3 regions of the Pseudarthrobacter sp. WHRI 8279 genome follow, and region 3 is predicted to be linked to each of the others. Evidence: riboswitches for the same ligand, from Rfam matches in the RefSeq annotation. Region 3 holds a riboswitch; each other region holds the start of a gene.
The links. A riboswitch is a leader RNA that binds a small molecule or an ion and turns the genes downstream of it on or off. The one in region 3 is predicted to bind cyclic di-AMP.

Region 1: it holds a riboswitch for cyclic di-AMP, as region 3 does, so the genes downstream of both, ABRP28_RS19825 (NlpC/P60 family protein) here and ABRP28_RS19260 (hypothetical protein) in region 3, are expected to answer to the same signal.
Region 2: it holds a riboswitch for cyclic di-AMP, as region 3 does, so the genes downstream of both, ABRP28_RS21390 (NlpC/P60 family protein) here and ABRP28_RS19260 (hypothetical protein) in region 3, are expected to answer to the same signal.

Annotation. Positions count from the first base shown of each region.
Region 1 covers NZ_CP168162.1:4,313,129-4,323,298, forward strand. Annotated here, with positions in the region: gene ABRP28_RS19805 (DUF3027 domain-containing protein) at 1-683, shown strand, start outside; gene serC (phosphoserine transaminase) at 869-1,999, opposite strand; gene ABRP28_RS19815 (metal-dependent transcriptional regulator) at 2,303-2,998, shown strand; cyclic di-AMP (ydaO/yuaA leader) riboswitch at 3,105-3,346, shown strand; gene ABRP28_RS19820 (M23 family metallopeptidase) at 3,357-4,181, shown strand; cyclic di-AMP (ydaO/yuaA leader) riboswitch at 4,318-4,491, shown strand; gene ABRP28_RS19825 (NlpC/P60 family protein) at 4,562-5,257, shown strand; gene ABRP28_RS19830 (NlpC/P60 family protein) at 5,410-6,192, shown strand; gene ABRP28_RS19835 (HNH endonuclease) at 6,471-6,971, shown strand; gene ABRP28_RS19840 (molybdenum cofactor guanylyltransferase) at 7,020-7,664, shown strand; gene ABRP28_RS19845 (DUF6457 domain-containing protein) at 7,681-7,974, shown strand; gene ABRP28_RS19850 (molybdopterin molybdotransferase MoeA) at 7,971-9,347, shown strand; gene fdhD (formate dehydrogenase accessory sulfurtransferase FdhD) at 9,429-10,170, shown strand, end outside.
Region 2 covers NZ_CP168164.1:53,266-63,435, reverse strand. Annotated here, with positions in the region: gene ABRP28_RS21430 (cation diffusion facilitator family transporter) at 1-425, opposite strand, end outside; gene ABRP28_RS21425 (cadmium resistance transporter) at 701-1,306, opposite strand; gene lspA (signal peptidase II) at 1,360-1,878, opposite strand; gene ABRP28_RS21415 (cation-translocating P-type ATPase) at 1,875-3,827, opposite strand; gene ABRP28_RS21410 (metalloregulator ArsR/SmtB family transcription factor) at 3,824-4,225, opposite strand; gene ABRP28_RS21405 (cytochrome c biogenesis protein CcdA) at 4,346-5,095, shown strand; gene ABRP28_RS21400 (TlpA disulfide reductase family protein) at 5,109-5,738, shown strand; gene ABRP28_RS21395 (cytochrome P450) at 5,885-7,126, shown strand; gene ABRP28_RS21390 (NlpC/P60 family protein) at 7,337-8,122, opposite strand; cyclic di-AMP (ydaO/yuaA leader) riboswitch at 8,126-8,322, opposite strand; gene ABRP28_RS21385 (heavy-metal-associated domain-containing protein) at 8,557-8,886, shown strand; gene ABRP28_RS21380 (heavy metal translocating P-type ATPase) at 8,883-10,170, shown strand, end outside.
Region 3 covers NZ_CP168162.1:4,179,957-4,190,126, forward strand. Annotated here, with positions in the region: gene ABRP28_RS19220 (DUF222 domain-containing protein) at 1-458, shown strand, start outside; gene ABRP28_RS19225 (dehydrogenase) at 674-1,705, shown strand; gene ABRP28_RS19230 (6-carboxytetrahydropterin synthase) at 1,709-2,107, shown strand; gene ABRP28_RS19235 (glycosyltransferase family 4 protein) at 2,112-3,191, shown strand; gene ABRP28_RS19240 (nucleoside deaminase) at 3,225-3,731, opposite strand; gene ABRP28_RS19245 (phosphatase PAP2 family protein) at 3,793-4,665, shown strand; gene upp (uracil phosphoribosyltransferase) at 4,678-5,313, shown strand; gene ABRP28_RS19255 (glyoxalase superfamily protein) at 5,359-5,763, shown strand; gene ABRP28_RS19260 (hypothetical protein) at 5,760-6,479, opposite strand; cyclic di-AMP (ydaO/yuaA leader) riboswitch at 6,485-6,647, opposite strand; gene ABRP28_RS19265 (HAMP domain-containing sensor histidine kinase) at 6,741-8,273, opposite strand; gene ABRP28_RS19270 (response regulator transcription factor) at 8,281-9,021, opposite strand; gene ABRP28_RS19275 (winged helix-turn-helix domain-containing protein) at 9,726-10,170, shown strand, end outside.

The DNA of each region.
Region 1 (10,170 bases), 130 kb from region 3:
AGGACGGCACGACGACGGGTGGCCCGGGCGCCGCCGGCCCGGCCGTTGCAGGGGCCAGGGCTGTGTCCAAGCGCCGAGCGGGCGTCCCGGCATGGCGCACAGGGAAGCCGGATGCCTTCCTCGCCGCTGCCGTGGACACGGCGCGTTCGGCTGTGGAGGAAATAACGGCTGCGCCCACCATTGGCCGCCATCTGGCTGCCAAAAGCGAGGGCGACCGCCTGGTAACGCACCTGTTTGAATCCAGGTTGCCTGGCTACCTGGGCTGGCAGTGGTATGCGGTACTTACCCGCAACTCCCGCTCCAAGGTGGTCACGGTCAGCGAGCTCGGCCTGCTGCCGTCGGAAGATTCGATCCTTGCCCCGGAGTGGGTGCCGTGGGCTGAACGCGTCCGGCCCGAGGACGAGCAGGAACAGGACCAGGAGCAGGACCAGGTACGGGTAGGGAAACCGGAAACTGGCGGGCAGGAAACCAATCCGGCAGAAGGCGAGGCCCATGACGGCGCCCCGGGGGCCGGGAGCCAGGACGCGGCCGCAACGGAGCCTGCCGGAACCGGGCCCGTCGTTGGGCCTGCTGAAGCCGGAGCCGCCGCCCCTGGTGCGCCCGGCCCGTTCGCGGAAGCGCAGCCTGTAGAAGCCCAGCCCGTAGAAGCCCAGCCCACTGAAGACAGCGCCGCCAAGCCTTAGGCAGGCCGCACCCCAGGACGCAGTCTTCACCACGTACACAAAGGCGCCGCCCGGAACTGTTCCCGGGCGGCGCCGTCGTACATTAATGCCCTGCCCAGCTCGGTAAGGCCCGGCAGCTCGGTAACGCCCCCAGTTCGGTGAGCCGCGACCCTTTGGTGAGCCGCGGCCGGACTGCCGGCGGACCGCTACTTGCGCAGTTCGCCCACCACGAAGTCGATGCTGGCCAGCAGCGCAGAAACGTCGTCGGGCTCGATGGCCACGAAAGTGGCAATGCGCAGCTGGTTGCGGCCGAGCTTGCGGTAGGGCTCGGTGTCCACGACGCCGTTGGCCCGCAGGACCTTTGCCACCACGGCTGCATCCACTGACTCGTCAAAGTCGATGGTGGCGATGACGTTGGAGCGCTCGTCCGGGTTGGTGACGAACGGGGTGGCGAATTCGGAAGCTTCGGCCCAGCTGTAGATGCGGCCGGCGGAATCGGCAGTGCGCGCGGCGGCGAAGTCCAGGCCGCCGTTGGCGTTCAGCCACTGCACCTGTGCATCCAGTGTCACCAGGGTGGACAGCGACGGCGTGTTGTAGGTCTGGTTCAGCCGTGAGTTGTCGATTGCGGTCTGCAGGTCGAGGAAATCGGGGATCCAGCGGTCGGTGGACTTGATACGCGCCGCGCGGTCCAGGGCGGCGGGGGAGAACAGGCCAAGCCAGAGTCCGCCGTCGGAGGCAAAGTTCTTCTGCGGGGCGAAGTAGTAGACGTCGCTCTCCGCCACGTCCACGTCCAGGCCGCCGGCGGCCGACGTCGCGTCGACCAGCACCAGCGCGCCCTCGTCGGCACCCGCTACCCGCTTCACGGGGGCGGAGACGCCCGTGGAAGTCTCGTTCTGCGGCCAGGCGTAGGCATCGACACCCGCTTCAGCCTGGGCAGCAGGGCGCGTACCTGGTTCGGATTTGATGATTGATGAGGCATCCAGGAAGGGCGCCTTGTTGGTGGCGGCAGCGAACTTGGACCCGAATTCACCGAACGAGAGGTGCTGGGCCTTCTGCTCCACCAGGCCGAAGCTGGCAATGTCCCAGAACGCAGTGGAACCGCCGACGCCGAGGACCACTTCATAGCCCTCGGGGGCACGGAAGAACTGGCTGAGGCCCTCGCGTACGGACCCGACCAGGTTTTTCACCGGAGCCTGCCGGTGCGAGGTTCCGAGGATGGTTTTGGAAGCAGCGGAAAGCGCATCGATCTGCTCCTGCCGGACCTTTGACGGGCCGGCGCCGAACCGTCCGTCCTTGGGCAGGAGGTCGGCGGGAATAGTGATGCTGTTTTCGCTCACAGGTGCTCCAATGTCGGCGTGGACGCGGTTGGGGTCCGGACGGGTGGTTGGTTGGCGGACAGTCGGCTGTGACTGCGACTTTCGGCCCCCCTCATTCTGCCTGAACAGGCGGTGGGGCGGGAACCGGCACCGTCATAGTCCAGAAATTGAGACAGAGACCAAGACGTTGGGACGGGCCCCGGCGGCGGCCGCCAACTATTCGGACAAAGTCAAAATAGGCTAAGCTTTCCAACGGACTACGTCGCGCGGATGGCGATATACGGTGGGACAACGCAAGGTACTGCGCTCGAGGAGCTGAGCTGGATGACGGATCTGATCGACACTACGGAGATGTACCTTCGGACCATCTTGGAGCTTGAGGAAGAGAACATCGTTGCCCTCCGGGCCCGGATCGCCGAACGCCTGCGCCACTCAGGACCCACGGTCTCCCAGACCATCGGCAGGATGGAGCGGGATGGCCTGGTGGTTGTCTCCGGCGACCGGCACCTGGAGCTGACGGAAACCGGCCGGAAGCGCGCTACCGAAGTGATGCGCAAGCACCGGCTGGCGGAGCGGCTGCTGGCGGACGTTATCGGCCTGGACTGGGCGTACGTCCATGACGAAGCCTGCCGCTGGGAGCATGTTATGAGCGAACGCGTGGAGCGGCGCATCTACGAACTGCTTGACCATCCGACCGAGTCACCGTACGGAAACCCTATCCCTGGCCTGGCTGCCCTTGGGGGCCAGGCGTCCGCAGGCTTCGCTGACGGCGCCATCAGCCTGCTTGAAGCAATGAAGTCCTATGGCCCGGCGTCGGAGGTGACCGTAAGCCGGTTGGCTGAGCCGATCCAGGTGGAGCCCGAGCTGCTGGTCCAGCTGGATGAGGGCGGAATCCGTCCGGGAGCCGCAGTCTCGCTGGAGCGGGTGGGGGACTACATTTCGGTCCGGGTGCCCGGCATCGAAGGTGCGCTGGAGTTGCCGCCTGAGGTGGCGGCCCACGTCTTCGTCGCCATCCGGTAACTCTCCCGTTGTACCCGCTCGGAGCGCATCAGCCAAAGATAACGGAATTGTTACTTCGAGCCTTCTGGCCCTATAGTTAAACGCAAGCGTAGATACTAAAGCGTTACCTGATCCGGAGCCGAGCTCTGCCAGCGGATCAGGTGCACGAGTCATTACTGGCAGAGGCGGGGGAACCACAACCGGCAGACGGGGGACTGCCTTGGGGTGAAGTCCGTCAGCAGCAAGCCTCTTCCAGTGAAGGATCCTTCCGGGGATACCTCTGTGCCGGGCTTGCCTAGGCGGACCGGGTCTTTGAACTCTCTGACCCGAATCCGACAGCTAACTTCGCAGGCTTTCCAGAGAGGAACCCTTCTTGTCCATAGAGACCCCCAAGGGGCGCCGCCGCGCGGCGTCTCCCGTTTCAACGCCGCGCGTTGTCGAGGTCATCACCACGGAACGCCCCCGCGATCCGCACCGTGACGCCCGCCGCCGTCGAGGACCCTTCCGGCAGATCACCGAATTTGCCGCAGCCAGCGGGATCGCACAGAAGGCCGGAATCGCTCTTGCTGCCACCGGCCTGGTGTTGACAGTGACCGTTCCGGCAACAAGTCCCGTCATGGCAACCGACAACGCAAGCGGCGTTACCCCGGTGGCAGCATCTGCTGTTACCCCGCAGCCGCAGGTATCCGCGGAGGCCGGCGCCCAGATCGACTTCAGCCGCTCTGCCGTGGTGACCCAGGCAGACCCCGATGGCAAGCTGAAGCAGCTGCTCAGCGCCCAGTCCGCAGGTTCGGTGTCCCGCGCGGCCTCGGCCGGAAGCCTCGGCGCTCCGCTGGCCGCGCTCTCCACTGCCTCCGCGTTCGGTTACCGGGTCAGCCCCATCACCGGCGGCGCGGGTGACTTCCACCGCGGCCAGGACTACGTTGCCCAATGCGGCACCTCGGTGCTGGCGGCTGCCACCGGCACCGTAACGTTCGTGGGCTGGCACCAGTACGGCGGTGGAAACCGGGTGGTGGTGGACCATGGCAACGGCCTGGAAACCACGTACAACCACCTTTCGTCCATCAGCGTCACGGAGGGACAGACGGTCTCCCGGGGCGATGTCCTGGCCCTCAGCGGAACCACGGGTGCTTCCACCGGCTGCCACCTTCACTTCGAGGTGCAGGTCAACGGCGAAGTCGTCGATCCCACGGGCTGGCTGTAGTCAAATGATGGTTTGCTATCGAATCATCGTGACCCGCCGTGACCTGAATGTGACATTCACCGAAAACTGCTGTACCGTCTAACTCGCGTCAACTTTTCCGAAGTTGACGCTCTTGTGCGGATTGCCTAGCTCTGCCACCGCTCAAGGTCCGTTCGCATTTCATCGTCTGGCAGGGGCGGGGGAACCAATTTTGGTCTTTGCTTCAGCGAAGGCCTTGGGGTTAAGTCGCAAAACTTCCTTGGAAGCCGCGCGGCCGGGTGACTCCCATCCGAATCCGACAGCTCACCTCGCAGGCATTGGGAGAGGCTACCTTCGTGTCTTCACGCCATCATTCTGCGCGCCACCGTGCGCAAACGGTTCGTACCAACCCCTTGGACACAGTGTCCAAGGCTGTTAGTGCCAATGCCGGGACAGTAGGTCGCCAGGCTGCGGTTATCGCAGCTGCTTCCGGTCTCATCCTCAGCATGGGCCTGCCTGCCAACGCCGCGGACACCACCGCCGGCGTTTCCGCTTCCACCGAGTCCGGGTCTGCCCAGTCCGCCCTGGCGGTCACCGCAGCACCCACCGCGACTGTCTCCTTCGAGCGTCCCGTGGTGAAGACCACCGCCGCACCGAAGCCGGCTCCCGTGCGGGCGCAGTCCACCGATTCGGAGGACCGCGCTGCTGCCGCTACCCGGACGGCCTCCACCGCAGCGGCTCCCGAAGCTGCAGCTGAGAAGCTGGCAGAGACGGTTTCCTCGGCCTCCACCTCCGGCATTGCCGCACTCGCATACACCGGCATCGGCCGTCCCTACGTCTGGGGAGGCACCACCCCCAACGGCTGGGATTGCTCAGGGTTCACCCAGTGGGTCTACGCCCAGGCCGGCATCAGCATCCCGCGCGTCAACGCCTGGACCGCAATGACGCCCACCTCCACTCCGCAGCCGGGTGACCTGGTTATGCAGAACGGTGGCGCGCACGTGGGCATCTACGTGGGCAACGGCATGATGATCAGCGCGCTCAACCCCTCCCAGGGCACGCTCCTCCACTCGGTAGCCGCCACCGGAAGCTCCGCCTTCTTCACGATCAACAAATAGTTCTTGGGCCTTCGGGCCCAAGAACTATTTCTTTGCACCCCTTTCCACACACCACATCCCCGTTCGGGGCCTGCCGGCGTACCCCCAAGATGCCGGCAGGCCCAGACCCCTTGGTGCCCACAACGGCCTGAGGAAAACGAAAGAGAGAACTGATGACTACTCGTGCCACCGCACGGCATCGCGCCGAAGTCACCAAGACCAACTCAATCGCTGTTATTGCCAAGGCTGTTGGCGACAACGCCGGTGGCATGGGCCGCCAGGCAGCGGTTATCGCCGCCGCTTCCGGCCTGGTGCTCACCAGCGGCATCGCTGCAAACGCAGCTGACTCCAGCGTCCAGCGCGACTCTGCCCCCGCGTCCACCCTGGAAGTAGAGTCCTCCGTCGAGGCGCCGATCTCCGCTGCCTCCACCATCGCCATCACCTTCGAAAAGCCGGCCGTTACCACCACGCCCGCGCCTGTCGTCGTTGTCGAGGAAGAGCCCGCGCCTGTTGAGGTCAAGGAAGCCGAGCCGGCTCCGGCCGCCGCCCAGCCTGCTGCAGCCCCCAAGGTAACCGCCAAGGTAACCACAGCCTCCGCGCCCGCTGCAGCTCCTGCTGCTTCCGCCAGCGGCAAGGGCGCAGCCATCCTCTCGGCAGCGTACGCCCAGCTGGGTGTCACCCAGGACTGCACCATGCTGGTCACCAACTCCCTGGCAGCAGTGGGCATCAACTTCCACGACTGGCCCGCAGGCTACCTCTCCCTGGGCCGCACCGTAAGCGCCGCCGAAGCGCAGCCCGGCGACCTGATCTACTACGCAGACGGTGGCGCAGGCATGGCCCACATCGCTGTCTACGCGGGCAACGGCCAGGCCGTCCACGGTGGATACAACGGAAACCAGACGGTCGTCTTCAGCGCCAACGTTGGCTCCGGCCCCGTTTTCATCCGCGTGAACTAATTAGCTCCGCGCTAGGCCGTCCCACAGGGGCGGCACAAGAACCCCTGCCCTGGCGGCAGGGGTTCTTGCTTTTAAACGCCGGTTGGGTGGCTACCGGCCAGGCGCAGCCCCCGGCCGCCCGATACGCCCGCTGGCCCGACACGGCAGTTTTGGGAAACCGCGATTAGCTGATAGTGGGCTTCTATGTTTACTCTTGTGGTGTCGATCCATAGCCCGGACATGCCGAGGGCAGCCGGCCCTCGTGCCCCTGACGGGTGCGGCCGTGAAGAGGTACGTGCATGCGCACTCTCGTTCTGAATGCTGGATATGAACCGCTGGCGGTTATCACGTTCCGCCGGGCGCTGGTGCTTGTGCTCACGGGTAAAGCCAGTGTGGTTGCTGAGGGTGACGATCCCGTGGTGGGCCCCCAGGAGATATTGGGCCGCCCGTCCGTTATCCTCCTGAACCGCTATATCCGTCCGAGGTACAACCAGGCCACCGCTGTCAGCCGCCGGGGCGTGCTGAGGCGCGATGGCCACCGGTGCGCCTACTGCGGAAAAGCGGCCCACACCATCGACCATGTCCACCCCAAGTCCCGCGGCGGTGCGGATTCCTGGGAGAACCTGGTGGCGGCCTGCCTTCGTTGCAACAACGTCAAGGGCGACCATACTCCTGCTGAAATGGGGTGGAAGCTGAGATTCGTCCCGGAACCCCCGCACGGAACCATCTGGCAGATCAAGGAACTCGAAAAGCCCACCCCTGCGTGGGATCCGTTCCTGCTGCCCGAGCGCGCAGCTTGACCCCAACCTGCACCAGGCATTCCTGATCCATACAGCTAGGCTGGGGGAGTGGAAGAGAGCCGGTTGCCTTTCGATGCCGTGATCCTGGCCGGCGGCCGGTCGTCCCGGTTGGGCGGAGTGCCCAAGCAGGACCTCGTGTTCCACCATGCCACCCTCCTGCAGCGGGCGCTGGCCGCGTCTGCGGGCGCCACCAGCACTGTGGTGGTGGGTCCGCGCGCAGATTCTACGGTTACGGGGGTGATCTGGTGCCGGGAAGAGCCTGAGTTCGCGGGTCCGGCAGCTGCTATCTCCGCCGGGCTGGAGGCTCTTGCGCGGCACTGCAGCCCCGCATCGGAATACACCCTCGTGCTGGCGTGCGATATGCCCCTTGTCCAGGATGCCGTGGCGGTGTTGAAGGAAGCGCTGGTCCCGGCAAGGGGAGACGGAGTCATGGCCCGCTCTGCTGACGGGACCCTCCAGCCGCTGGCCGGCATGTACCGCACGGCTGGGTTAAAAAGGGCGGCAGCGGAACTGGCTGCACGCGGTACGCTAATCAACGGCTCCGTGCGTTCGCTGCTTGCTAGTCTGGAGGTGCAGCCTGTCACCGTCCCCGCAGGTTCCACGGCCGACGTGGACACGTGGGATGATGCCGCCGCACTAGGGATTGCCGCCGGGAGCCAGGACAACAGCCAGGACCGGCGCAGCCGCAGTTAACTTGGGAGGCACGTTCGTGAAGAGTCAGGATGAAACGCTGGAGGAGTGGTGCAGGTCCCTGCTCCAGGCCTATGAGCTTGAGGACGTCCAGGTGGATGTCAACGCCATCCTTGCCTTGGCTGGCGTGGCCGCCCATTCAGTGGTCCGCCCGGCAGCGCCGCTGACCACCTTCATTGCCGGCTACGCCGCTGGCCTGGCATCCGGGTCCGGGCAGCCAACGAACGCCGCTTCCATGGAATCCGCGCTCGCCGTGGCCCGTGCCCTGGCCGCCGACTACGATGCTGAAGCCGCCGGGACTCCCGGCGGATGACCAGCGACGCCCAGAAGGAACCAAGCAAACCCGACGCTGACCATCCCCGGCACCTTGACCACACGTGGGACGAGGCCCGCGAGGCCGCCTTTGACGCCGCCCATCCGATTCCCGCCGGACCGGTCGCGCTTGAACTGGCGCTCGGACGAAAACTTGAGCAAGATATTGTGGCGCTGCAGGACATGCCCCACTATGCGTCGTCAGCCATGGACGGCTGGGCGGTGAACGGCACCGCGCCGTGGATCCTTGTTGAACCCGGCACCCCCCTTGCTCCCCACCAGGCCAGTCCTATCGCCACAGGGGGGCTCATCCCGCTGGGTGGCAAGTCGGTACTGCGCAGCGAAAGCGCCCGGCTGGACGAGGACGAGGATGGACTGCCCATCCTGGTAACCGGCGGGACGGCCCGCCCCGGCGAGCCCCGCACCGGCCAGCATGTGCGGAAAGCGGGTGAGGAGGCTTCGGAAGGTGACGTCCTTGTCAAGGCAGGAGTGGTGCTCAACCCCGCGCATCTGGCGCTGGCTGCCCTTGCCGGGTACGACGAACTTGTGGTCCAGGGTAAGCCGATGGTCCGGCTGCTGCTGACCGGTTCCGAGGTGGTTGGCCACGGCGTGCCCGTCCCCGGGCAGGTCCGGGACACCTTCGGCCCGCAACTGCCGGCAGTGGTGGGCATGCTGGGCGGGATACCCGGCGGACAGCAAAGGATCGGCGATTCCTATGCTGAGTGGCTCGGCGCACTGGAGGACGTGGTGCCGGAGGAGCCGGGTGCACCGGACCTGCCGGCCGACGTCGTCATTACCACCGGCGGGACGGGAAAATCCGGCACGGACCATCTTCGCAGGGCCGTAGCGGAGCTGGGAGGCCGCTTGATCATCGACGGCGTGGCCATGCGTCCGGGGCATCCTGCCGTCCTGGCCGAACTTCCGGACGGACGCTTCGTGCTGGGATTGCCGGGGAATCCGCTTGCCGCCATGATCGCGCTGTCCACGGTGGGCGCGCCGCTGTTGGCGGCGCTGGGACACGGCGACATGCCGGCGGTGCAGGAAGTGCCATGCGGAACCACCCTTGAGCCGGAACCCGGGCGCACCCGCCTTATGCCGTTCCGCCTGCTCTACGGGATGGCCTCGCCCGCCCAGCACACCGGCCCCGGCATGATGCGGGGACTGGCCTCCGCCGACGGCGTAATGGTTGTTCCTCCCCACGGGGTGAAGCTCGGCGAACTGGTGCCTGCCTTCGCCCTGCCCTGGGGGCCGCCCATCCCTGCGCCCCCCGACCCCAACGCCAAACCAAAGACACGCAGCGCGGGACGGACGGGCCGGACAGCCGCCAAACCCGCAGCCGCCGGTCCAGTGGACTGGAGCGAGCTCCTTGGCTGACGAGGCCAGGGGAACGGCCGCTGCGCTGGCATCAACCCTGGGCGGTTGCGATGATGGAGTCATGAACAGGAACGGTGGGACATGGGACGTGTAACCCAGCGCCGCAAGGTGCACAAGTACGTGCTGGATGGCTCCCCGAACGCCCTCGAGTTCCCGGTCCGGTACCGGGAGGATGTCCTGGCGGTGGAGGAACCGCTGGAAATCCGGCTGGGCAGCATGTCCTATTCCGTGACCATGCGGACCCCTGGCCATGACTTCGACCTGGTGGCCGGGTTCCTGGTGTCCGAGGGCGTCATCTGGGATTCCGGGCAACTGGTGTCGCTGCGCTTCTGCGCCGGCGAGGACGAAAACGGCGTGCAGACCTTTAATGTGGTGGAGGCCCAGTTGCGGCCGGATGTAGAGGCTCCGTCCATGGGCCGGCATGTGTACACCTCCAGCTCATGTGGTATTTGCGGCACCGATTCCATCGAGTCCGTCAGCAAGTCCTCGCACTTCACCCCCGCCGCGGATCCCCTGAGCGTTTCCGCCGAGGTGCTCGCCTCGCTTCCGGACATTCTTCGGCAGTCCCAGCGGCTCTTCGATGACACTGGGGGTGTCCACGCAGCGGGCCTCTTCCGCATCGGGGACGACGGCGGCGCGAACCTTCTGTGCCTCCGGGAGGACGTGGGACGGCACAACGCCGTGGACAAGGTAGTGGGGTGGGCCTTGCGTGAAGGCCTGCTGCCCCTCAGCGGCACGGTCCTCCAGGTCTCGGGCCGGGCATCCTTCGAATTGGTCCAGAAGGCTGCTTTGGCCGGGATACCTGTCCTGGCTGCCGTGAGTG
Region 2 (10,170 bases), on a different replicon from region 3:
GAGGCCAGCACGAGCAGGCCGATGGCGTTCCCTGCCAGGCCGATGATGCCGAACCAGAGCATCGTGGACCCGCCGACTTCCGGGGGTTCGAAGAGCCGGCGGATGCCTTCGACAATCACGAACGCGCCCACGCCCAGGAGCAGGGCCGCCTGCCCGGCGGCCGCGACGATTTCTGCCCGTTTGTAGCCCCAGGTGCGCTTCGTAGTGGCGGGTTTGAGCGCCAGCGACGCGGCAATCAGCGCGATCAGCAGCCCGGCGGCGTCGGTGAACATGTGTCCGGCGTCGGCCAGCAGCGCCAGGCTGCCGGTCATCAGCGACCCGATGATTTCGGCGACCATCACGGCAAACGTGATGGTAAAAACGATGATCAGTTTCCCGCGCTGGCCTGCTGCGGCGGCGCCGTGGTCGTGTCCGTGACCGCTCATGGCATCCACGCCCGGTACCGCATGACAAGGCCGGCAATCCCCGGCACAGCCCCGCCGCCATCCCCTGCACAACAGGCACCCTCGGCCGCCCTGTTTTGGGGCACGGGGTTGTGCGTGCTGGCGGGTGAGGTTGTGTGCATCTGGGGATGGGTCATGGCTCCATAGTTCCTAATGGCAGGACCGTCCTGATTTAGGAACGACGTATACGCCCGGGTACGGGATCGTAAGAAGTGGGATTGTGGCATGCCGGTCTTGCAGATGGAGTTTCCTCTTTTCTAGAGCCAGAGGCTGATCAGGCGTTGCAGGGATCCGGATCCGATGAGGATGGTCAAGCCCAGCCCGATGAAGACGGCCGGGACGAGCCAGTGTTCAATTTTTTCCAGGGTTTCGACGACTTTGTGGTGAGTGCCGATGAGCTTGCCCAGAGCACACCACACAGCGACCAGGGCCAAGAATACGAGGACGGTGACGGTGGTGTCGGCCGGTGCCATAGTGCGGAACACCGGGGTGTAGATCGCGATGTTGTCCGCGCCGTTGGCGATGGTGATGCCGGCGATGCCGAGCAGGCCCAGCCCTTCGGTGAGTTTGTTCTCATCATCGTCGCCGTCATTTTTCAGGCCGCGGATGAGGCCGAGGATGCCCAGGATCAGCGGGAAGATTCCCAGCAGCCCGACCCATTCATCCGGGACGATGGTCAGACCCAGGGCGGCCAGGAGGCTCAGCCCGACGAGGGTGATGAAGCCGGTGTACTGCCCTCCGACGATGTGCCAGGCGCGCGGTTTGCCCTTGCTTGAGGCGAGGAAAAGCGCCGTCAGCACCACGATGTCATCGATGTTCGTCGCGGCGAACATCGCAGCCGCTGCCAGGATGGTGGCAAGCATGAGGAGTCCTTTCCAGTGTCAGAGGGCGCCAGAGGTCACCGTCCCGCGTCTGCCTATGCCTTGTGCTGTTCTCTGGATCCGAGCAGGGTCCCCAGGATGTACAGGCCTACGCCGACGGTGACGAAGACATCGGCGAGGTTGAAGGTGGGGAACCAGCCGCTGTGCAGGTAGTCCACGACGCCGCGTCCGTCGAACCGGTCCACGAGGTTCCCGGCACCGCCGCCGAGCACCATCGCAGCACCCGCCCGGGAGATGGCCGGCATGGCCGGGGCGGTGGTCACCGCGTACCAGGTCATGCCCAGGACGATCGCGGCGGTCGCGGCGATGACCAGCCACGGGGCTAGGTTGGCGCCGAGGCTGAACGCGACCCCGGTGTTGTACAGCAGCTTCAGGTTCACCAGCCCCAGATCGACCGTGGCACCGTTGGCGAGCAGGGCTTCGGCCAGGGCCTTGATTCCCAGGTCGGCCGCCGCGAGCACGGCTGCCGAGACAAGCAGGGCGATCTTGATCCGCCCTGCTTTCCCGGTAACCGGTGCCGTCCCGGCGGGATTTGCCGGTGACTCGGCGCTCACGCTGCCGGTTCCAAAGCCGGCGTGGGTTTGGCCGGCTGGAGTGCGTTTTTGCGGCTGATCCGGCCGGCGCGGACGCCGTTGGCGATCACCACGATTTCGGCCAGTTCGTGGATCAGGACGACCGCGGCCAGCCCCAGTGCGCCGACCAGTGCCAGCGGGATCAGGATCGCGATCAACAGCAGGGACAAGCCCACGTTCTGCAGCATGATGGACCGGGTCCGGCGGGCGTGGTCCAGGACCTGGGGCAGGTGGTTCAGGTCCTCACCCATCAGGGCGATGTCAGCGGTTTCAATGGCGACGTCGGTGCCCATGGCACCCATGGCCACACCGGTGTCGGCGGTGGCCAGCGCCGGGGCGTCGTTGACGCCGTCACCGACCATGGCGGTGGGCTGGCGAGACTTCAGGGTCCGGATGATCTCGGCTTTGTCTTCGGGGCGGAGGTCGGCGTGGACTTCGGTGATGCCGGCGGCCTTGCCCAGGGCCGCGGCGGTGATCGCGTTATCCCCGGTGAGCATGGCCGTGGTGTACCCGGAGGCCGTCAGCCGGGCGATAACGTCACGGGCTTCGGGGCGCAGTTCGTCACGGACTGCTACGGCACCGATAACTTCACCGGCGGATTCGATCAGGACGGCGGTGGCGCCTGCCGTTTGCATCCGTTCGACATCCGCTGCCAGGGCGCCGGGGTTGATCCAGCCGGGGCGGCCCAGCCGGACGGTCTTGCCCTCGAAACGGCCTTCCAAACCGGCGCCGGGAACGGTGTCCACGTCGGTCACATCGGCACGGGCGGGGGATGCGGCGAGGATGGCACGGGCCAGGGGGTGTTCGCTGCGGGCCTCGAGCCCGGCCGCGAGGGCCAGAACTTCTTCGCGGGTCGCGGTCCCGGCGGCGGCGACATCGATGACTTCGGGCTTGTTCCTAGTCAGGGTGCCGGTCTTGTCCAGGGCGATGGTGCGGATCTTGCCGAGGGTTTCCAGGGCACCGCCGCCCTTGATGAGCACACCGATGCGGCTGGCGGCGCCGACGGAGGCGACAACGGTGACCGGGACGGAGATCGCCAAAGCGCAGGGCGATGCAGCCACCAGGACGACCAGGGCGCGTTCGAACCACAGCAGCGGTTCACCCACGATGAAGCCGAAGGCGATGATCAGGGCCGCGGCGATGAGGATGCCGGGGACGAGTTTCTTGGCGATGTTGTCGGCCAGGCGCTGCCCGGGGCCCTTGCGGGACTGTTCGGCCTCGACGATGTGCACGATGCGGGCCAGCGAGTTGTTCTCCGCGGTGCTGGTGACTTCGACTTCCAGCGGCCCGGTGCCGTTGATGGACCCGGCGTAGACATCGCTGCCGGGACCTGCCTCGACGGGCACGGATTCGCCGGTCAGGGCCGAGGTGTCCAGGGAGGTGCGGCCAGTGATGATTCGGCCGTCGGTGGCCAGCCGTTCGCCCGGGCGGACGACCATCCGGTCCCCGGGAACGAGCTCGGCAGGGTCAACGGTGACCTCTGCACCGCCGCGCAGGACTGTCGCTTCGGCCGGGACCAGGTCCAGCAGGGCCCGCAGACCGCGCCGGGTTTTGGCCAGCGAGTATTCCTCCAACCCTTCGGAGATTGAGTAGAGGAAGGCGAGCATTGCCGCTTCCTCGTACTCGCCCAGCGCGACGGCGCCGACGGCGGCGATCGTCATCAGGGTCCCGACGCCGATCTTGCCCTTGGCAAGGCGCCGGAGGGTGGAGGGAACAAAAGTCCATGCCGCGACCAGCAGCGCCCCGATTTCCAGGACCAGGCGCAGCCACTCCGGGCCCCCGGTCAGGGACAGGATCCAGGCGGTCAGGAGCAGCACACCCGAGATTGCCGCGGCCCTGATCTCGTTGATCTGCCAGAACCCGACCGCTTCCTCGGCCTCTTCGGCCGCGGTTTCGGGCTTGTCGTCGCTGCAGCCGCAGGCGTCGCTCATCGGGTGTTCTCCTTCGTCAGTTCCACGTTTGTCAGTTCGGCGCCGGTGCTTCCGGTGCCGTAATTCGGGCACAGGCTCACCGCGTTGCCGGTTGCGGCAAGCAGGACTTCGGCCTGGGCAAGCATGTCCATCAACTCCGGACGGGACAGCGAGTAATAGACGCTGCGGCCCTGCGCGCGGCCCTCGACCAGGCCACAATCGCGCAAACATGCCACATGCGCGGACACGGTGGACTGGGCCAGGCCCAGCTTCCCAGCCAGATCACCGACCCGGATCTCTCCCTCGGCCATCCGCTTCACGATGCTCAGTCGTGTCGGGTCACTCAGGGAATGAAACAAAGCCGCCGCGGGATCCAACTGGCCGCAGTCATCGGCAGCGCCCCCAATTTGTATCGTCATATGGCGATGATAGCGTAAAGCGGTGATGTTATCGACGAGAAGCTGTTACTGCCGGTCCTTGGCCTGTCCCTCCCGGCCCACGCCCCGGACAGGTTCCTTTAGGCCGCGAGGGGTGCGGACGTGACGATCGGCGGGTTTTTCGCTGAGATGGTTCAGTCGGGCACCCTGCTCATGGCCATTCCGCTGGCCATGATCGCCGGGACCGTCTCCTTCATCTCTCCGTGCATCCTGCCGCTTGTCCCCGGGTACCTTGGCTACGTCTCCGGGATTACCGATCCGGGCCGGCCAGATAACCGGCGCCGGGTCCTGGCCGGAGTTGGGCTGTTCATTCTTGGGTTTGCCGCCGTTTTCACCCTCTACGGGGCGGCCTTTGGTGTCATTGGCGGTTGGCTGGTCCGGTGGCAGGACACCCTGATCCGGGGACTCGGGCTGTTCGTCGTGCTGATGGGCCTGGTCCTGGTGGGCAGAATCCCGTTCCTGCAAGCCACCCGCAAGCTATCCTTCAGGCCCCGGACAGGCATCGCCGGCGCCCCGCTGCTGGGAATTGTCTTCGGCCTCGGGTGGACGCCCTGCATGGGTCCGACCCTGAGCGCGGTTCTGGCCCTCAGCACCACAACCGGCGATCCATGGCGTGGTGCGCTGCTTGGATTCCTCTACTGTCTGGGGCTTGGAATCCCTTTCGTTCTGGTAGCGCTGGGCCTGAGCTGGGTGAGCAGGACCCTCGGGTACATCCGACGGCACATGCGCGCTTTCAACATCATCGGGGGTTCCTTGCTGATCCTCGTCGGGCTCCTGATGGTCTCAGGGGTCTGGATGCTCTGGATCTACCAACTGCAAAACCTCGCCGCGACCATCACCACCCCCGTCTAGGAGAAACCAGCACATGAACTCGCAACAGCCCGGTAATCCAATGACAGCGCGCCTGCCGGCCCGGCGCGGCGTTCTACTGGGAGCAGCGTCGGCAGCCATCCTGCTCGCCGGGTGCGCCGGACCGGACGACTCACTGGCCACCCAAGCACGGGCTGGGGATAACAAGAACTACATCGCAGGAGACGGATCCGTCTCTGAGTACGCCGCCGAAACCAGGGCGCCCGCGGTTGATCTCGCCGGAACCCTCTTTGACGGCTCGGCGGTCAGCTCAGCCGACTGGAAAGGAAACGTCACCGTCCTGAACGTCTGGTACGCCGCCTGCGCGCCCTGCCGCAAAGAAGCACCCGACCTTGAAGCACTCCATCAGGAGTTCAAAAGCGACGGCGTCAGGATTTACGGGATCAACGTCCGGGACACCGCCGCAACTGCCGCGGCCTTCGAGCGCACTTTCGGCACCACCTACCCCAGCTTCAACGACAACGACGGCGGGATCCTGCTGGCCCTGGCCGACCACGTGCCCCCACGGGCGGTCCCCACAACCCTCGTCCTGGACAGGCACGGCAAAGTCGCCGCCCGTGTTCTTGGCCTTGCAGAGAAGGGCACCCTCAAAGCCCTCATCAGCAGCGCGCTCAGCGAATCCTGAAAAAACGCGGCGGCAGGATCCCCCGGCCGCCGCGTTATGGACGCGGCGCGATCAGGGGCAGGGCATACGGCTCTGACCTACCCGGCCCTGAAGGCCTGGCCTAGACTCAGGAAACGCCGCCGTTTCCGGGAGAACGGGAGATCCGAGTGACTGCACAATTGCCTGACAGCTCGCTGGCCCTGCTGCGTGAGGGATACACCTTCATCTCCGCCCGCTGCGATGAAGCCGGGACCGATCTTTTCCAGACCCGTCTGATGCTTCGGCCCGTCGTCTGCATCAGGGGGGCAGCGGCTGCTGAATTTTTTTACGGTGGCGGACGGTTTAGCCGCGCCGGTGCCTTGCCGCGGTCGGCCAAGCATCTGCTGCAGGATGCACACAGCGTACAGACCCTCGAAGGGGACGATCATCACCGCCGCAAGTACCTGTTCCTGGAGCTGGGCAGCCGGGACTCCGCCATGCAGCTCGCGGACGCTTTTGACGCTCAATGGCACGATCCCCGCCACGGCCTGCCGTCCAGGCGACGGTTCGATCTGCACAGGGAGGTCCGCCGGATCCTCACCGCGGCAGCCTGCAGCTGGGCCGGTCTTCCCACCGACGCACCCACCATCGCCAGACGCAGCAGAGAACTGGGGCTGATGATCGACCAGGCCGGAGCGTTCGGGCCGGCGAACTGGTACGCCCGCTGGCGCCGCCGTTCCACAGAAAAGTGGGCCACGAACGCAATCCAGGCAGCACGCTTGATCGTTCAGGCCCAAGCACCGGTAACCCCGGTGGAAGCCATCGCATTCCATCGCGACAACACCGGCAAGGAACTGCCCCCAGACACAGCAGCGGTGGAACTGCTGAACCTGCTCCGCCCGGTCGTGGCCGTCAGCAACTTCATAGTCTTCGCCGCCCTCGCCCTCACACAGCACCCCGACTGGAAAGAAAAACTCAGCAACGGTGATGATCACGACCTGCACTGCTTCGCCCAGGAAGTGCGCCGGTACTACCCGTTTTTCCCCTTCGTCGGGGGCACGGCCACCAGGGACCTGGAATGGTCCGGGCACGCCTTCAAGCCCGGAGACTGGGTCCTGCTTGACCTGTACGGAACCAATCACGACCCGCGAACCTGGACAAACCCGGAAAGCTTCAACCCAGAACGCTTCCGCACTTGGCAACCCACCCCCCACACCCTGATCCCGCAAGGAGCAGGCGACAAAAACACAGGGCACCGGTGCCCAGGGGAAGACATCACCGTGGAACTGATCAAACGAGCCATACGCTCCCTCGCGGCCGCACCCGACCTGCAGGTACCCGCACAGGACCTCAGCTTCAGCCTCTCCAACATGCCCGCCCTCCCCAAAAGCGGCTTCATCATCGACCCCGCACCTCCACGACGCCGCTAACTAACCGCAACAGCAAAGGAATCGGCACCAGCCGGCACGGACCATGCGACTCTCGCATATCCCTAGGGTTTCGAGGCGCAGATGTTTCGAGACACTGAATCGCGGCTAGAGAAGGATGTCGGCTGCAAAACAGAAGGGGTCGGATCAAGGCATGCTGAAGGCCGGCGATTCACTGCCCCCAAGGCATTGAATCACCGGCCTTCAGTGGTTTTATTTGCCTGCTCGGACGAAGGTTACTGCGCCCTTGGAGGTCATCCAAGTCAGGGGGTGGACGGCGGTTTCGTTTTTGCCGTTCAGGCCGGAGCTGAGGACCTGGCCGTTTCCGACGTAGATGCCTACGTGACCGGGCTGCATGACCATGTCGCCGGGCTGGGGATCGGTGACGACGGTGCCGTAGTTCATGAACTGCATGGGCCCGAGGTCCCCGACGGGGATGCCGGCTGCGTTGAGGGCGTTTTCGACCAGTCGCGTGCAGTCCTGGATCATCCCGATCTGGGCGTAGGCCGAAGACACCATGGTCGCGTTGATGCCGCCGGCTGCCGGGGCGGCCACGGGGGCAGCGGGTGCGGGGGTGACGGTGATCTGGGCCTTGGCCGGGGCAGCAGCAGCTGCCTTCGCAACAACAGGCGTCGCGGCAACAGCGACCTTGGGGGCATCGACGACGACGGGCTTGGGTGCTTCCACTACAGGTGCCGGGGTTGTCTTGACGGCGGGACGCTCGAAAGCGATCTGGACCGTGGCGTCGGCGCTGAGCGGGGTTTGTACCTGGCTGGTGACTTCCAGGTTCGATGCCGGCTCGGCTTCGCGCTGGGTTGGGGCGTCTGCTGCCTGGGCGGCGATGCCGCTGGTCAGGACGAGGCCGGATGCTGCTGCGATGACGGCGGCCTGACGGCCTACACCGCCGGCGTGGCCGGCGAAGGATTTGGACAGGACCGCCAGGGGGCTGGTCTGGACGGGGACCGCGCGGCGGCGGCCGTGAGCTTTGCCATTGGGCATGAAAGGGCCTCTCCCACTGCCTGCGAGGTTAGCTGTCGGATTCGGATGGGAGACACCCGGCCGTGGTGATGCACGAAAGGCATCAGGCACGGCTTCACCCCAAGGCCTGCCGGAAGCAGGCCGATATTGGGTTCCCCGTCTCTGCCGGACGATTTTGCGAACGGATCCCGGGCAGCGGCAGAGTTAGGCAAGTCTGCTCAGGAGTGCCGCATTCGGAGAAACCGGCACGGCTTCAGACCCTACGTCACAACAGCCACATTTGTCACATTTAGATAACGGCGTGTCAGAATCCCTCGGTTCCGAGGCTTGCGGAATATACCCCCTGGGGGTATCCTTGAGGTGTTGTCAGTGAAGTGGTATGTCCCGGCCGGTGCCCCGCACCGCCTTCACAGCCGTTCAACCCCAGCGCCCATCAAATCCTTCGTCTTCAAGGAATGGAAACTGACATGTGTGGAACTGAACACCGTACCGAACTGCCCCTCGTTTCAGCGGCTACAGGTTGCGGCTGCTGCTCAACCGAAGCGTCTTCCGCGCCCGCCACAACTGCCGGTGCCACCGGCACCGAATTTGCCGTGGAGGGCCTGACCTGCGGGCATTGCGTTCAGACCGTTCAGAAGGCGCTGTCCGCACTTGAGGGTGTGGAATCCGCCTCTGTTGATCTCGTGCCGGGCGGCCGTTCCCGTCTGACTGTCGGCGGTAAAGCCGACCGTTCCGCTGTGCGTGAGGCTGTTACCTCCGCCGGCTACACACTCATCAGCAACTGACCACTCCAAGCTCCTCCGGCAGCGAGCCTGCCTGGAGTGAGGCGGCGTCTCCTCTCAAAGGAGGAACCATGGAAGACCACACCCAGCACCACGGCGGCCACGCAGGCCACCACAACTCGCACACACCCGCCACCGAATCCCAGGACCCGTCGCCTGCAGCGGTCAGCACGGTCACGGTTACCGAGCACGACCACTCCCACAGCCACCACGAGGGCCATGGCGGGCAGGATGACCACGCAGTCCACAGCCATGGCCAGCACGCCGGGCACAGCACCGCGATGTTCAAAAACAGGTTCTGGCTGACCCTGGCCCTGTCCATCCCGGTCGTCTATTTCAGCCCGATGGTCGGGCACATCCTGGGCTACATGGCCCCGATGTTCCCCGGCTCGGCCTGGATCCCGCCCGTTTTGGGCACGGTGATCTTCCTCTACGGCGGCCAGCCCTTCCTTAAGGGCGGCTGGCGGGAACTGAAGGACCGCACCCCGGGCATGATGCTGCTGATCGGGATGGCCATCACGGTCGCGTTCGCCGCGTCCTGGGTCACCAGCCTTGGTATCGGCGGATTTGATCTGGACTTCTGGTGGGAGCTGGCCCTGCTGGTGGCGATCATGCTGCTGGGCCACTGGATCGAAATGCGGGCCCTGGGCTCGGCGCAGGGCGCCCTGGATGCCCTCGCGGCGCTGCTGCCTGACGAGGCCGAACGCGTCACCGACGCCGGCACCGAAACCGTTCCGGTGTCCGCGCTAGCCGAAGGCGACATGGTCCTGGTCCGCTCCGGCGCCCGGATGCCCGCCGACGGAACCGTCGTGGACGGCCAGGCCGAGTTCGACGAGTCCATGATCACCGGTGAATCCAAAACCGTCCCCCGCGGTCCCGGGGACACGGTCGTGGCAGGAACGGTCGCGACGGATAACAGCGTCCGGGTCCAGGTCACCGCCGTCGGTGAGAACACCGCACTGGCTGGGATCCAGCGTCTTGTCGCCGAAGCGCAGGCGTCCTCCTCCAAGGCCCAGGCATTGGCGGACCGGGCCGCGGCCTTCCTGTTCTACTTCGCCGCCGGCGCAGGCGTGCTGACCTTCATCGTCTGGACGCTGCTCGGGAGCGTCCCGGAGGCTGTCACCCGGACCGTCACCGTGCTGGTGATCGCCTGCCCCCACGCCCTGGGCCTGGCCATCCCGCTGGTCATCGCCATTTCCACCGAGCAGGCAGCCCGTGCCGGGGTGCTGATCAAGAACCGGATGGCGCTGGAGCGCATGCGCACCATCGACGTCGTCCTGTTCGATA
Region 3 (10,170 bases):
AGCCCTGCCCGAAACACCACAAACTCCGCCACACCACCGGCTGGACACCAACACCAGCCACCAAAACCGAACCACCCGGCTGGACCTCACCCACCGGCCGGAACTACAAAAGCGAACACCAGGACTGGGAACCACCCCAATGGCCCGAATCTGCCATGCCGCCCATGCCGGCGCGGCTGGAACCGGGGGAGCATCACAACGGGCAAGTCCCCGGCATGCTGCCCTACCCGCCCATGCCCGGCGCGTGTGCCTGCCCTGCCGGAGACCTCCCATACCCGGAACCTCCACCGGAGGAACCTGAAGATGACGGCCTCATAGACCTGGACGACATACCCGTGGACGACCCCCTCTGGGACGACTTCTACGCCCTGCCGCCCGTCCTGCCCCAATACCCTCTGAACTGGGACCCCATGAATGACTGGGACCCGATAACGGACCGCAATCCGGCACTTACCTGAATTCCTTGCTGACAAAGCGCCGCACAAGGCAGCTTGTGATCCAGCGATGCCACGGTGGGGGCAGCCAGGCGGGTCAATAGCCCAGTGTCGGGGAGACGGCCCAAGACACACCGGTTGGGGAGGCGGTCCAAGCACAGCCCCAAAGCCCAGGAACCCGAACAAGGCAACGGCCAACTTTTGCGGTCCACGCCGGGCGGGCTAGATTCATCAGCAAGATGACTAATCAAACCAGTCCCACGCACGCAACCGCCTACTGGACGACGGCCAAGGAACACGGCGAACTCCGTACCGAGGACCTTTCCGCCCCCGGCCCAGGCGAAGCCCTGGTGCGCACCCTCTATTCCGGCATCAGCAAAGGCACCGAGATGGTGGTCCATGCCGGCGCCGTCCCGCCCCGGGTAGCCGACGAGATGCGGGCACCCCACCAGGAAGGCGAATTCCCGGGGCCGGTGAAGTTCGGCTACCTGTCCGTGGGCGTAGTCGAGGACGGTCCGGAGGGATGGCCGGGGCAGCGCGTGTTCTGCCTCAACCCCCACCAGGACCGCTACGTCGCGTCCATCAGTTCACTCACGAAAATTCCCGACGACGTCCCGTCCCGCCGGGCAGTGCTGACCGGAACCGTGGAAACCGCGGTCAATGCGCTGTGGGAGGCTGGCCCGAGGCTCGGTGACCGGGTTGCGGTTGTGGGCGCAGGCCTCGTGGGCGGCATGGTGGCCACCCTGCTCCGGACCTTTCCGCTGGAACGCCTGCAGCTTGTGGACCTGGACCCGGGCCGGAAGCAACTGGCGGACACCCTTGGAATAGACTTCGCCCACCCGGATGAAGCCCTCGCCGACTGCGACATCGTGTTCCACTGCTCCGCCTCCCAGGAAGGCTTGGAGCGCAGCCTGCAGCTTGCGGGCGACGAAGGGGACGTCATCGAAATGTCCTGGTACGCGAACCGCCAGGTAACCGTGCCGCTGGGTGAGGACTTCCACGCCCGGCGCCTGTCCATCAGGGCAAGCCAGGTGGGAGTGGTGGCACGAGCGCGCCGGCACCGCAGGACCAACGCGGACCGCCTGAACCTCGCAGTATCGCTGCTCAAGGATCCGGTATTCGATGCCTTCCTGACGGGTACTTCCCCGTTCGCTGAGCTGCCTGGCGTTGTGCAGGACCTGGCCCACGGCAACCTCGAAGCTCTATGCCACGTCATTGAGTACCCGGGCAACGAAGATTCCCAGCACCCTAACCGAGAAAACCAGAGGTAGTCCATGTTCAGCCTGACCGTACGGCGCCACTTCATGATCGCCCACAGCCTCCCGCGCGAGGCCTTCGGGCCCGCCCAGGCCCTGCATGGGGCAACCTTCGTCGCCGAGGTGTCCTTCCGCCGTCGGACGCTCAACGAGGACGCGATCGTCCTGGACATCGGTGCTGGGGGCACCATGATCGAGGAGGTGCTGGCAGGCCTGAACTACCGGAACCTGGACGAGCACCCGGATTTCGCCGGGAAGCTCAGCACCACGGAGGCGCTTGCGGAATACATCGCGCAGTCTGTTGCTGAAAAGCTGAAGGATGATCCCGACGGCGGCCAGCTCACCGGGATCGACGTCACCTTACGCGAAAACCCGGACGCCTGGGCCACCTACACGCTGGACCTTTCAGCCGCCTGATCCCATGGACAGCATCCGGCTGCTGGTTCCCGGCAACATCCACCATCATTCCGGTGGGAACATCTACAACGCCCGGCTGGTGCAGGGGCTGAAAACGCTGGGAGCCGCCGTCGACGTGCTCCCCGTCGACGGCTCCTGGCCCTATGCCGGTGCCCACGCCCGACGCAGGCTGGGCAGCCTCCTGGGGGCGTGGGACCAGGCAGGTGAAGCGGAACCAGAAGACGCAGTAACCCTTGTGGACGGGCTCATCGCCATGGGCGCGCCGGATGAAATGGAATTCGCGGCCAAGGCCGGACGCAAAACATGGGTGTTGGTACATATGCCCGCCCCGGCACATCACGAGCGTGAAGCACGGTCCCTCCGGGCTGCAACCGGGGTCGTGTGCACCAGCACTTGGGCCCGCAAAGTTCTGGAAGAACGTCACGGACTTCATGGACTGGAGGTCGCCCTTCCCGGGACGGACCCGGCGCCGTTGGCCCTCGGATCCACTCCGCCCCACCTGCTTACGGTGGCCGCGCTGCTGCCCAACAAGGACCAGCTGCTGACGGTGTCCGCCCTGGCAATGCTTCAGGACCTTGACTGGACCGCATCATTTGTCGGATCAGACAAGGCAGACGGGGATTACGCGCAAGGAGTTCGGGCGGCAGTGAACATGCACGGGCTGCACGGACGGATTCTGTTCACCGGCGAGCTGACTGGCGAGGCACTGGAGAACGAATGGCGTCGGGCGGACCTCAGCCTCCTGGTGTCCCGTGCCGAGGCTTTCGGCATGGTGGTCACCGAATCACTGGCGCACGGGATTCCCGTGGTGGTGCGCGACGGGACCGGTGCCGTTGAGGCCTTGCGCCTGGGAACAGCGGGGGAGGACGACGACGGCGGCACGCATCCGGGAGCGAAGGTTGCCTTTCCGTCGGATGATGATCCTGCGAACCCCGCCCAGCTCGCCCAGGCCCTGCGGCGCTGGCTGGAAGACCCCGGAACCAGGGATGCCTGGCGGGCCCGGGCGCTGGATGCGCGGAGCAGGCTGCCGGGCTGGGACCAGCCAGCGGCCTGCGTGCTGGCCGCCATTAGGAAGGCTCACTAACTGCCCACCCCGCTGACTGCCCAGCCCGCTGAATCAGAGCCGCGAGCGGTGCCCTGCGAAGAACTCACGCAGCAGGGCGGCGGACTCGGCTTCGCGCACGCCCGGATACACCTCAACCCAGTGGTTCAGGCGCCTCTCGCGGAGCACATCGAAAACAGACCCCGCAGCCCCTGCTTTCTCGTCCCAGGCACCAAAGACCACCCGGGGGATTCGTGCCAATACAATCGCTCCGGCGCACATGGCGCAGGGTTCAAGGGTGACCACCAGCGTGCAGTCGGCGAGCCGCCAGCCGTCTCCGCTGCCGCCGTCGAGCATGGAAAGCTTGCGCAGCCGTTCCGCCGCCTCACGGATGGCCACTACCTCGGCGTGGGCGGTCGGGTCTCCAAGCTCTTCCCGCTGGTTCCGCCCGGAACCCAGCACGGCGCCGTCGGGCCCGATGACCACGGCCCCGATGGGTACGTCCTCCGTGTCGAGGGCGCGACGGGCCTCGGCGAGGGCAAGGCCCATCCACGCGTGGTGTTTCTTATCTGCGGAGACCATGGCTCAATGATAGTTTCGAAGGATACCCAGAGCCCGTGACGCACATCCGCCGGGAGGCACAGTGAGCACAGTCCGAGACCGCGTGGACAAGTGGATCAAGCCGTACGCCGCCTTGTGGCTGACCATGATCATCGGCGGAACGCTGGTGATCGCCCTGGCACTCCTGGGAGCCGAGGTCTACTCGGACGTCGTAGACGAGGAAGGCCTGGCGAGCCTTGATATTCCTGCACTGGAATATTCGCAGTCGTTGCGGAACCCGGAGGTGGACGCCTTCGCCACAGGTTTCACCAATGTGGGCGGCGGGATCGGCATGCCCATCCTGGCGAGCATCCTCACCGCCTGGCTGACCTTCCTGAACAGGACATGGCGGCCCATTGTCCTGGTGGGCGGAGCGGCCCTTGTTTCCACCCTGGCCACTACCTGGGGCAAGCGGCTGGTAGGCAGGACACGTCCGGACCACTCCGAGGCCGTCCCGCCGTTCGAGACGTCGCCGTCCTTCCCCAGCGGGCACACCCTGAACACCACGGTGGTGATAGGGGTCCTGATCTACCTCATGTGCCTGCAGTTCCAAGTACTCTGGGCGCGGATCGCAGCCATCACGGTGGGCACACTCTTCATCATTGCCATGGGCCTGAGCCGGGTCTTCCTGGGACACCACTGGATGACCGACGTCATGGCGGGCTGGTTCCTGGGGCTGGCGTGGGTAGGAATCGTGATCCTGGCCCACAGGCTGTTCCACCTGATGCGGCGGCGTGAGCACGCAGGCCCTGCACCCACCTTCGAGCATCCCGTCCTGCGCGAGGACCACACCGGGGACGCAGAACGTACCGCCCCGGAGGAGGACGCCGGCGCTGCCCCACAAAGGGCCGACGACGACGCTTCGCAGTCCGGCACGGGCGGCGGACGGCAGGGGAGCGGCCCGGCAGCCGGGTGATAGTTTTGACCCATGCGCACTCTCGTTGTGGACCACCCGCTGGTCGCCCATAAGCTCACCGTCCTGCGGGACAAGAACACTCCGTCCCCGGTCTTCCGGCAGCTGACGGAGGAACTGGTGACCCTCCTGGCCTACGAGGCCACGCGGGAAGTCCGCACCGAGCCCGTGACCATCGAAACCCCCGTCAGCACAACCGTGGGCACGGCGTTCACCAAACCCACTCCGCTGGTGGTACCCATCCTCCGTGCTGGCCTGGGAATGCTCGAGGGCATGACCAAACTGGTCCCCACGGCTGAAGTGGGCTTCCTGGGCATGGCCCGCGACGAGGAAACGCTGGACATCATCACCTACGCCGAGCGCCTGCCCGAGGATCTCACCGACCGGCAGATCTTCGTGCTGGATCCCATGCTTGCCACCGGCGGAACACTGCGCGAGGCCATCAAGTTCCTGTTCAAGCGCGGCGCTTCTGATGTCACCTGCATCTGCCTGCTCGCCGCGCCGGAGGGCCTGGCCAAGCTGGAGGAAGAACTCTCCGGCGCAAACGTCACCATCGTCCTGGCTTCCATCGATGAGAAGCTCAACGAGAAGTCCTACATTGTCCCGGGCCTGGGCGACGCAGGCGACCGCCTGTACGGCATCGCCGGCTAGGACTCAAGCCTTTCCCGCTTCCTGCGCAAGGCCTAGCCTGAGCGCATGGACTGGAAACTGGAACTCGTTTTTGTCCCCGTATCCGATGTGGACCGGGCCAAAGACTTTTACGTCAACAAGGTGGGCTTCAACGCCGATTTCGACGAACGGCCCAGCGACTCCATCAGGTTCGTGCAACTGACGCCGCCGGGCTCAGCCTGCTCCATCTGCATCGGGGAAGGCCTCACGGATGCTCCCCCCGGTACCGGCTCCAACCTGCAGCTTGTGGTCTCTGACATCCAGGCCGCCCACCGTCAGCTCAAGGCCAACGGGGTGGACGTCAGCGATGTGGACGTGCAGGACTGGGGCCACTTTGTGTACTTCGCCGACCCTGACGGTAACCGCTGGGCGGTCCAGTACATCCCCGGCAGGGACGTACCGGACCGCCAAGGCGAAGCCGCTTCTGTTTAGTACCAGTTGTTGGCGTAGTGGAAGTTCAGTGCTCCACACGGGGACTGGTAGCGCTCCTGGATGTAGTTCAGGCCCCAGTTGATTTGCGTACGGTAATTGGTGAGGTAGTCGGCGCCGGCGCTGGCCATCTTCTCGGCCGGCAGGGACTGCACAATGCCGTAGGCGCCGCTGCTCGGGTTGGTGGCCGTGGTGGTCCAGTCTGATTCCTTGGTCCACAGGGTCTGCAAGCACTGCATCTGGTCCGGTGCCCAGCCGTAGGAGGCCAACTGGCCGGCAGCGTAGGCCTGTGCGCCCGCGGGGTCGTTGACTGCGACGACCGGGGCCGGCTCGGGAGCGGGGGCAGGTGCCGGCGCGGGCTCAGGCTCCGGTGCAGGTGCAGGTGCCGGTGCGGGCTCAGCGGCGGGAGCCGGCGCCGGCTCGGCGGCCTGCGGGACAACGTTAATGGGCTCTGCTGCAGGCGCCGGAGCAGGGTTTTCCTGGATCTCGCTCTTCTCGATGCTCAGCTTCGACTGGGCCTCAGCGGCCTGCGTCTCCGTAGCTGCCACCTGCACTGCGGTGTCGGTGGCCTGGCCTGCTGCTCCAACGCCTACAAGGAGCGCGCAGGACGTCGCGAGGATGGCGGCGCGCTGGCCAAAGGACGGAATTTTGCCTGACGTGCGCGGGGCACCGGCGTCGTGGCCTGGTTTCGGGCGTGCTTTAGTAAGGAACTTAGACATGATGGATCGCCTCTCACACCTGCGGAGTTAGCTGTCGGGTTCGGATGAGGGCATCCGGCCGTACGGAAAAATCACGTAGTGGCTTAACCCCAAGGGCAATTGTGTGCCCGGGACTTCTGGGTCCCCCGCCTCTGCCTATGCTCAAGCGGAATCCGGGAAGCGGCAGAGCTTGGCGTCATCCGGATATGCGGCCCGAACGGGAACCGCACCCAATCGACGGTACAGGAGTTCAGGTCTTAAGTCACATTTTGGTAACAGGGATCACGAGGACGGCGCGCCGCCTTGCGCCGCTATCGCAGGCAGGGGGAGTTGCAAGGCAAACTGCGTGCGTCCCGGTTGTGATGTCACCGTGACCTTACCCCCGTGGGCCTCGACGATGGATTCGACGATTGAGAGGCCCAGACCGCTGGTTCCTTCAGCGGCGGGTGCGCCCGGTCCGCTGGCATTGCCTGCCCGGGCCGCGTCTGCGCGGGCGAACCGCGCGAAAACCTGGTCCAGGAACTCGGGCGGAATGCCGCCGCCGTCGTCCGTTACCGTCACCACCGCAGCGCCCTCTGCCGTCTTCCCAACCCCGGTGACCACCGTGGTTCCCGGCGGTGTGTGCTTGCGGGCGTTGGACAGCAGGTTCATCAGCACCTGCCGCAGCTGGGACGGGTCGCCGTTCACCACAACGGGTTCGTCTGGAAGATCCAGCCGCCAGGTATGGCCGGGCGCCATGACCTTTTCGTCACTGACGCCTTCCACCACCAGCTGGTTCAGGTCCACCTCGCTAAGCTTCAAGGGCTGGCCCTCATCAAGGCGCGCCAGCAGCAGCAGGTCCTCCACCAGCGCGGTCATCCGCTGGGACTGGCTTTGAACCCTCGCCAGCGACTTCTCCCCGTCCGGAGTGAAGTTTTCCGTCATCCGCATCAGTTCGGTGTACCCGCGGATGGCGGTCAGGGGCGTGCGGAGCTCATGGGAAGCGTCGGCCACAAACTGCCGGACCTTGGTTTCACTCTTCTGCCGCGCCTGCAGCGCGTGGGCCACGTTGTCCAGCATGAGGTTCAGGGCGTGGCCCACGCTGCCAACCTCCGTACCGGGATTGGAGTTCGACGGCGGCACGCGCACCGCAAGTGCCACCTCGCCGGCATCCAGGGGCAGCCTGGAAACACGGGTGGCAACCTCGGAAAGCTGCTCGAGGGGCTTCATGGTGCGGCGGATCAGGACACTTCCCACCAGCCCTATCAGGAGCAGGCCACCCAGGGAGACGAAGACGAACGTCCACACCAGGGACGCCAGCGTGCTCTCCTTTCCGGCCAGGGGAAGTCCTGTTACCAGGACGTCGCCGAAGTTGGTCTGCACAGCCACCAGCCGGTAGCCGCCGTTGGAGAGTGCCCTGTCCACGGGTTGCGCGTCTGGGGTGAGGGCAAGCAGGACCTGTTTGTCGTCCGAGGACAACGGCGACCGCGTTGTGTCCGAGGTGAGAAAGCCTCCGATGCTGACCTGCCCATTGAGGAGGCGCGCATTGAGGGTTCCCACGCTTTGGCCGCGGGAGTCCAGGGGGTCCCTGCCATTGAAGCCGCCGGAGGGAGGGCGTCCTGGATCGTTGGAACGGTCTGCGGCCTGGCCCAGCTGTTCGTCCAGTTGCCGGGTAAGGAACGCGTCCATCGAGGCGTAACTCGCCACGCCCACGGCACCGCAGATGGCAATCAGCAGTGTCATGGCCAGGAGGATCAGCCGGGTCCGCAGGTGCCACGTGCCGGGCTTCAGCCAGTTCCGCGGCTGCGGTGCCGCCGTGGGGTGCGGGGACGCCATGGCGCTCCTACTCCGCCGGCTTGATGACGTACCCGGCGCCCCGCACGGTATGGATCATGGGCGGGTGGATGGCATCCACTTTCTTGCGGAGGTAGGAGATGTAGAGCTCCACGATGTTGGCCTGGCCGCCGAAGTCGTAGTTCCAGACCCGGTCCAGGATCTGCGCTTTGCTGATGACGCGCTTGGGGTTTTCCATGAGGTATCGGAGCAGCTCGAACTGGGTTGCCGTCAACTGGAGCTCCTCACCCGCACGGGTCACCTCACGGGTGTCCACGTTGAGGACCAGGTCTCCAACAACCAGCTCAGCGGTGTCCATGGCGGCCACACCGGACCGCTGGACCAGGCGGTGTAGGCGGAGCAGGACCTCTTCCATGCTGAATGGCTTGGTGACATAGTCGTCACCGCCGGCTGCGAGGCCAACGATCCTGTCCTGAACCGCATCCTTGGCGGTGAGGAACAGTGCGGGAACCTCAGGAGCGTAAGCGCGGATCCGCGTCAGTACCTCGACGCCGTCGAAACCGGGGATCATGACATCCAGGACCAGCACGTCAGGGCGGAAGTCCCTGGCCACCTTCACGGCTTCCGGACCGTCGGCGGCGATCGCCACGGACCAGCCGGCCATGCGCAGGCCCATGCTCATAAGCTCGGAAAGGCTGGGCTCGTCATCCACCACCAGCGCCCTGATGGGGGAGCCGTCCGGGTGGGTGAGCTTGGGGAGGTTGTTGGTCATGGAGTGCGAGGTGGCCATGGGACAACTCTCCGATCGTTGGCTAAAGCCCCGCTTTGGCGTTCCTGTGCGCAAGCTGTGAATCCCAGCCTAGCGAGCTGGATCCGCAGAAATGCCCCTAACGTGCTACCGGTTTAGTCCCCTTCAGCCCGTCCGCCGGCTTACAAGCATCGGAGCGAACCGGATTCCGAATGCCACTTAGCCGCTGAGCCTGCAGATTTTTCTGTCCAAAAGCAGGACCGGCTGGACACGCCGTGGACGCGAAGACCGAGATTCCACTATCGCGCGCTCCAATGAACGAAGACACATAAAATGGCGCTGTTACCGAACGATATTTCGCAGACCATCGAAAAATGACCCATAGACAAGATAACAACCGTTATTTTTTACACTGCCCAGAATTGTGATTTGGAGCACTTTGGCTAAATTCGTCTCATTATGCGGACGATCATGTCCATTGTTACTTGCAAGTTGCCATTGTTACGCTGCACACTTCCAATGTGAACAAGAACTCAACAGCACCTGCAGCCGCAGAATATTGGCCCAGCACATCAGCTGCTGCCGACATGCGCTGTTGTCGAATGCACGCCTGACCTTCCCACCCCCCGAAGTTCTTAGGCATTCGCCCACCAGCCCAGCGTCGGGCGCCCCTCCCCAGTTCGCATTGCGGGGATTCCCAGCATTCGGGCCGCGATGACGGCCATTCACATTGAGGTAAGCATTCCATGTCAGTTGCATCCGGATACGTCCACATTTCTGTCCGTAACGCCGCCAAAGCCGGCCAGCCCTCGGGCCTCCGCCCCGGGTTTGGTCCCCGCCCTGCCCTGGCCCCATCATCATCCGGAAGCACCTTCCCCTCCCAGGGCTACGCGCCGCAGGGGTTCAACCCCAACTCCTACGGGCAGCTCCGCGCCGTCCAGCCCGCGGAGGCGGCACCCCTGACAGCCCCCACTCCGGTAGTGGCCGGCCCCAACACCGTCCGGCCCGTAGCCAACGACACCGTTGCCCGCGGATTCGTCCTCTACATGGGCATCGATGAGGAAACAGCGGCCGCGGCCGGAACCTCCATCGCCAAACTGGCCCAGGAGATCCGCGCCTACGCACAGTCCCTGGTGTCCGGCGCCGAAAGCTATGCAGCCGTTGCCGTTGCCCCCGCCGGCACACCAGGTT